Regions from separate parts of the Edwardsiella piscicida genome, predicted to be linked through region 2. Evidence: predicted binding sites of a transcription regulator. Region 2 holds the regulator's gene; the other holds the start of a gene.
The links. Region 2 encodes PurR, which represses purine synthesis genes. Its sites were predicted from a motif close to CANGCAAACGTTTGCNTG; they were not measured.

Region 1: purL (phosphoribosylformylglycinamidine synthase) is a predicted target of PurR. The motif match lies at 1,402-1,419, and genes of this name have one in related genera.

Annotation. Positions count from the first base shown of each region.
Region 1 is NZ_CP090968.1:850,436-853,997, reverse strand. Features, by position in the region: gene purL (phosphoribosylformylglycinamidine synthase) at 1-1,305, opposite strand, end outside; gene mltF (membrane-bound lytic murein transglycosylase MltF) at 1,586-3,010, shown strand; gene tadA (tRNA adenosine(34) deaminase TadA) at 3,027-3,539, opposite strand.
Region 2 is NZ_CP090968.1:1,784,066-1,787,627, reverse strand. Features, by position in the region: gene L1P05_RS08190 (C40 family peptidase) at 1-236, shown strand, start outside; gene sodB (superoxide dismutase [Fe]) at 503-1,081, shown strand; gene cydH (cytochrome bd-I oxidase subunit CydH) at 1,143-1,232, opposite strand; gene purR (HTH-type transcriptional repressor PurR) at 1,587-2,612, shown strand; gene L1P05_RS08170 (ABC transporter permease family protein) at 2,617-3,562, shown strand, end outside.

The DNA.
Region 1 (3,562 bases), 930 kb from region 2:
GCAGTCGCCGGCGGCGATATCCCCCTTCTGCACGTGCTCGGCGCGAATGTTGCCGAGGCCGCCCGCCAGCATGATCGGCTTGTGGTAGCCGCGCAGCTCCGCGCCGTTATGGCTGTCGACCCGCTCCTCATAGGTGCGGAAGTAACCCAGCAGCGCCGGGCGCCCAAACTCGTTGTTAAACGCCGCGCCGCCCAGCGGTCCGTCGGTCATGATATTCAGCGCGCTAACGATGCGCGCCGGACGGCCAAAATCCTGCTCCCAGGGCTGTTCGAATCCCGGGATGCGCAGGTTGGAGACGGAGAAGCCGACCAGCGCCGCCTTTGGCTTGGCGCCGCGCCCCGTCGCCCCCTCGTCGCGGATCTCCCCGCCGGATCCGGTCGCGGCCCCCGGCCAGGGCGAGATCGCCGTCGGGTGGTTGTGAGTCTCCACCTTCATCAGAATGTGCGCCGGCTCCTGATGGAAGTCATAGCAGCCGTTATCGGCGTCGGCAAAGAAGCGCCCCACCGCGGAGCCTTCCATGACCGCCGCGTTGTCCTTATAGGCGGACAGCACATGCTCCGGCGTCTGCTGATAGGTGTTTTTAATCATCTGGAACAGCGATTTATCCTGCGGCTGCCCGTCGATAACCCAGTCGGCGTTAAAAATCTTGTGGCGGCAGTGCTCCGAGTTGGCCTGGGCGAACATATACAGCTCGACGTCGCTCGGGTTGCGCTCCAGGCGGGTAAAGGCGTTTAGCAGGTAGTCCATCTCATCCTGCGCCAGCGCCAGCCCCAGCCGCTGGTTGGCCTCCTCCAGCGCGGCCCGTCCCCCGCCAAGGATATCCACATACTGCACCGGCTGCGGCGTATGCTGCTCAAACAGCTGCTCGGCCTGCTCCAGCGCAGTGAAGACCCGCTCCATCATGCGGTCGTGCAGCCGATCGCACAGCGTCTGCCACTGCGCCTGATCCAGCGCCTCGGCCTCAATGTAGTAAGCCAGACCGCGCTCCAACCGACGGATCTGCGCCAGCCCGCAGTGACGGGCGATATCCGTCGCCTTGGATGACCAGGGGGAGATCGTGCCCGGGCGCGGCGTGACCAGCAGCAGCCGTCCTGACTGCGGGCGGACAGCCTGCGACGGCCCGTAGGTCAGCAGCTGGCGCAGCGTATCGTGCGCCGCCGGATCCAGCGGCGCGCTGACGTCGGCAAAGTGAATGTACTCGGCGTAAATCGCGTCGACGGGCAGGGACGCGTCGCGGCAGGCAGACAGCAGCTGGTTAACACGAAAGGCCGATAAAGCGGGGGAGCCGCGCAGAATTTCCATGATGATTTGATTCTCTCGTCTGCGAGGAAGCTGTTTACAGCCGCCTCAATGGGCGAAACAGGGGGAAACCGGGCGCCATTATAGTGAATCTCCCACGCCGACGAAACCGTTTGCGTAGCCTTTCTTGTAAAGATCGCGATCGGCTCATTTATTGCCCAATAATGCGGTTAAAGTTGCACGCTGGCGTTTTGTTAAGCAAAATGCGCCTGCCTGATTGGCTTTACCTTTATTCCACTTTTAACACCAGCAACCGCATCCCGCTAGACCGTCATGGGATAACTATTTGAAACGTATAAAATATAATTATTACCTTATCGGTATTGTCTCCGCGCTTTTGGCGCTGGCGCTGTGGCCCAATATTCCGTGGCGCAGCGGTAATGAAAGCCAGCTACAGCAGATCCTCGACCGGGGAGAGCTGCGCGTCAGCACCATCGTCTCGCCGCTCACCTATCAGCGTGAGGGCAATGCGATCTCCGGCCTGGACTATGAGCTGGCCAAACGCTTCGCCGACTATCTGGGCGTGAAGCTGCGCGTCACCGTGCGCCCTACGCTGCCGGGTCTGTTTGACGATCTGGATGGACAGGATGCTGATATGGTCGCCGCCGGACTGCTGTACAACAGCGCGCGGCTGCACCGCTATCGCACCGGGCCGACCTATTACTCCGTCTCCCAACAGCTGGTCTACCGCCAGGGCAAAGTGCGCCCGCGTAACCTGGGCGATCTCAGCGGCGCCCTGATGGTGCAGTCCGGCTCGGCCCATATCACCACCCTGGACCACTACCGCCAGCAAAAGTACCCTGGTCTGCAGTGGCAGAGCAGCGACAGCCTGTCGGCAACCGAGCTGCTTAAGCAGGTCGCCGAGGGCAAGCTGGACTATACGGTAGCGGACTCGATGGCCATCTCCCTGTTTCAGCGGATCCACCCGCAGGTGGCGGTCGCCTTCGATATCAGCGATGAAGAGCCGGTCATGTGGTATCTCAACCGCAGCGAGGATGACAGCCTGTACGCGGCGATGCTGGACTTCTTCAGCCAGAGCGCTGAAGACGGCACCCTGGCGCGCCTAGAGGAGAAATATATCGGCCACGTCGGCAGCTTTGACTACGTCGATACGCGTACGTTCCTCTCCGCGATCGATAGCGTACTGCCGTCGCTGCAGGACTTTTTTACCCAGCATGCGCGCAAAATGGACTGGCGGCTGCTGGCCGCGATCGCTTACCAAGAGTCGCACTGGAACCCCCAGGCCACGTCGCCGACCGGCGTACGTGGGCTGATGATGCTGACACGCGCCACCGCCGAGGGGCTGGGGGTGAAAGATCGTCTCGATCCGGAGGAGAGCATCGCCGGCGGCTCGCTGTACCTCGAACGGCTGATGGAGAGGCTGCCGGAGAGCATTCCGCAGGATGAGCGGATTTGGTTCGCCCTGGCCGCCTACAATATGGGCTATGGGCACATGCTGGATGTCCGCCAGCTGACCCAAAAACAGGGAGCCAATCCCGACAGCTGGGCCGATGTCAAACAGCGCCTGCCGCTGCTGAGCCAAAAGAAATACTACCAGCGGCTGACCTACGGCTACGCGCGGGGACACGAAGCCTACCAGTACGTCGAAAACATTCGCCGCTATACCGTCAGCCTGCGCGGCTACCTGCAGGAGAAAGAGAAGCGAGAGGCGGCAGAGGCGACCCAGCTGGCGCTGCTCGGTCCGCGCTGAGCCGCGCCGGCCTCCGCTATTCTGCGTCGTCGCGCTCGGCGCGGCGCCGGGCATCGCGCTCGGCCCTCTTCTGCGCCCGCCGCTGGCGAAAGAAATCGCTCAGCTGCGCCGCGCACGCGTCGGCCAACACGCCGCCGCACACCTCGATCCGGTGATTCATCCCCGGGTGCCCCAGGACATCCAGCAGCGACCCCGCCGCGCCGGTCTTGAGATCCGGCGCACCGTACACCAGCCGCCGAATGCGGCTGTGCACCATCGCCCCGGCGCACATCACACAGGGCTCCAGCGTCACGTACAGCGTCGCCTCCAGCAGACGATAATTCTGCATGATGGCCCCGCCCTGCTGCAGCGCCATGATCTCGGCATGCGCGGTCGGATCGTGGCGGGTTATCGGCCGGTTCCACCCCTCGCCAATCACCCGATCGTTCAATACCAAAACGGCGCCGACCGGCACCTCGCCCTGCGCTCGGGCCTTTTCCGCCAGCTGCAGGGCATGGCGCATCCAGTCACTGTCATCGCGTTGCGTCACACGTTTCCCCTCTCTATTTCCGG
Region 2 (3,562 bases):
ACCTGCGCGACGCCGCGCCGGTCAAGCGCGCCGAGCTGCAGCGCGGCGATCTGGTGTTCTTTCAGATCCACGGACGCGGCGCCGCCGATCACGTCGGCGTCTATCTGGGCAACGGCAAATTTATCCAGTCTCCGCGCACCGGCGAGGAGATCCGCGTCAGCTATCTGGGCGATGACTACTGGCAGGATCACTACCTGGGCGCCCGCCGCGTCATGACCCCGAAAACCATCCGCTAACGCCCCGTACGCCCCCGTTCCGGCGGCGGTTCCCCCATGACCGCCCCCTGCCGCACGCCGCTTTCACTGCTTGTCTGCTGCACATTTCGCCACTCAGTCAGCTAAAATACACCTGCCCCCTGTCTTTCACGGCAAAACTTGCTAGAATCACAAACCATAACAAGCGGACAACAAGATTTTTTCATTTTTGTCTAACCGCCGGCGACGTCTCATCTGCGTTGCTTACGGGTTAACCGTCTTGCCACAGAAGCATTAAGGAGAGAGCTATGTCATTTGAATTACCTGCATTACCGTACGCCATGAATGCGCTGGAACCGCATATCTCCGCCGAAACGCTGGAATACCACTACGGTAAGCACCACAACGCCTATGTAGTCAACCTGAACAACCTGATCAAAGGCACTGAGTTCGAAGGAAAATCGCTGGAAGAGATCGTGAAGAGCGCCTCCGGCGGTATCTTTAACAACGCCGCTCAGGTGTGGAACCACACCTTCTACTGGCACTGCCTCTCCCCGAACGGCGGCGGTGAACCGCGCGGCGCCCTGGCGGACGCCATCAACGCCGCCTTCGGCTCATTTGCCGCGTTCAAAGACGCGCTGACCAAGTCTGCCGTAGGCAACTTCGGCTCCGGCTGGACCTGGCTGGTGAAAAAGGCGGACGGCACCCTGGCCATCGTCAACACCTCTAACGCCGCGACCCCGCTGACCGGCGACGACAAGCCGCTGCTGACCGTGGACGTATGGGAACACGCCTACTACATCGACTACCGTAACGCTCGCCCGGTGTACCTGGAAAACTTCTGGGCGCTGGTGAACTGGGAGTTCGTCGCCCAGAATCTGGCGTAACCGACCAGAGAGACAAAAAAGGCGCTCACCGAGCGCCTTTTTTATTACGCCGCCCGCTAACTTAGTGCAGTGCGGCGATCAGGCTGGCCACGACGATCAGCGCCAGCGCCACCACCGTTGTTACCAGAGAATACTTCAGATCGTTTTCCATCCTGACACCTCATGTTTTACGTTCTGTATCAATTTTTACTGACTTAAGAATTCGCACAAAACCCGTGTTAAATCATTTTTACATAAATCACATCTTAAAACACGCAGAAAATCTTATGATTACATCCTGCGCAAATCGCCAATTAGTGCTTCCCCTTTTGCCTGAGATCAGACAGAATTTGCGGTTTACTGCCGCGTGCCGACGCTATAATTCTAAACAAGAAATGGCAAACGTCACCCTATTGCGCAAACGCGCCGGCGCCGAGCCGCGCTGTCAGGCGTATTTTCCGATGCACGCAGGCAAACGATTAACAAAACGGCGACGCAGCGCGTACGCCTAGGAGTCATTTGTTTCATGGCAACGATTAAAGATGTGGCAAAGCGCGCAGGCGTATCGACCACCACGGTGTCTCACGTCATCAATAAAACCCGCTTTGTCGCCGACGAGACCAAAGCCGCCGTCTGGGAGGCCATTAAAGAACTACACTACTCCCCCAGCGCCGTTGCCCGCAGCCTGAAGGTCAACCACACCAAATCCATCGGCCTGCTGGCGACCTCTAGCGAGGCGCCGTACTTTGCCGAGGTCATCGAGTCGGTAGAGAATAGCTGCTACAGCCAAGGCTATACCCTGATCCTGTGTAACTCCCACAATAATCTGGAGAAGCAGAAAGCCTACCTGGCTATGCTGGCGCAAAAGCGCGTCGACGGCCTGCTGGTGATGTGCTCCGAATATCCGGAGAACCTGCTGGAGATCCTTGAGGACTACCGTCATATCCCGATGGTGGTCATGGACTGGGGCACCCGCCGCAGCGACTTTACCGATGCTATCCAGGACAACGCCTTCGAGGGCGGCTATCTGGCCGGCCGCTACCTGATCGAGCGCGGCCACCGCGACATTGGCGCCATCACCGGCCCGGTATCGCGCAACACCGGCGGCGGTCGCCTGCGCGGTTTCCTCAAGGCGCTGCAGGAGGCCAACATCACGCCGCAGGAGAGCTGGCTGGTCGAAGGCGACTTCGAGCCGGAGTCTGGCTATGCGGCGATGCAAAACATTCTGTCGCAGAAGCAGCGCCCGACGGCGGTGTTTGTCGGCGGCGATATCATGGCGATGGGCGCCATTTGCGCCGCGGACGAGATGGGGCTGCGCGTACCGCAGGATATTTCCGTCATCGGCTACGACAACGTGCGCAACGCCCGCTACTTTACCCCGGCGCTGACCACCATTCATCAGCCCAAGGAGCGCCTTGGCGCCATGGCATTCGACATGCTGCTCGATCGCATCACCAGCAAGCGCGAAGACGCCCAAACCATCGAAGTGCATCCTAAGCTGGTTGAGCGTCGCTCCGTGGCCGACGGGCCGTTCATCGACTACCGCCGCTAAGCGCGTGTCCCGGCTGGTCCTGTTTCCCGCGCTGGTGCTGCTGTCCGGCGCACTACCGCTGGCGGCGATGGTTCCGGCGACCCTACTGCCGCTGACCGAGCAAAATGCGGGACAGGCGCTGCTGCAGCTGCTGCAGTGGCCCGCGCTGGGCCGCAGCCTGGCTCTGTCGCTGTGGATAGCGCTAGGCTCCTCCGGCGGCGCCCTGCTGCTGGCGCTGGCGCTGGCCGGGCTCACCCTACGGCGTCAGCGTCAGCACACGCTGGCGCCGGCGCTGCTGCTGGCAGCCCCCCACATCGCCCTGGCCACCGGCCTGCTGATGCTGCTGGCGCCAACCGGCCTGCTGTGGCGCCTGATGGCGCCGCTGTTTGACTGGCAGCAGCCGCCCGATCTGCCGCTTCCCAACGATCCCTACGGCCTGAGCCTCTCGCTGCTCCTGCTGTTAAAAGAGACCCCCTTTTTCTATCTGCTTACCCTGAATCTGGCCGCCCGCTGCGCCGCGCAGCGGCAGCTGCGCATCAGCGCCGCGCTGGGCTATCCCCCGGCGCAGGGCTGGTGGCGCATCGTGGTGCCGCAGCTGCTGCCGGGGCTACGCCTGCCCATGTTCTGCGTCCTGGCCTTTGCCCTGTCGGCGCTGGATCTGGCGCAGCTGCTCGGTCCGCAGCGGCCGCTGCTGTTTGCGCAGCTGCTGTGGCAGTGGATTGCCGACGGTGGACAGACGGCGCTGGCGGCCCTCGGGGCGCTGCTGCTGATGCTCTTAAACGCGCTGGCGCTGCTGCTCTGGTATGGCATTGAACACCTGTGGGTCGCCGTGGGTCGCCGTCCCCCGCGACGGCGCGTCGCCCGCGGTGGGCCTGCGCCCTACGCCGCCTTTTGGCCTTTGGCGCTGGCGCTGGCCGCCGCGGCCTACCTGATGCTGGTGCTGATTTCCCTGGCTCAGCGCTGGCCCTTTG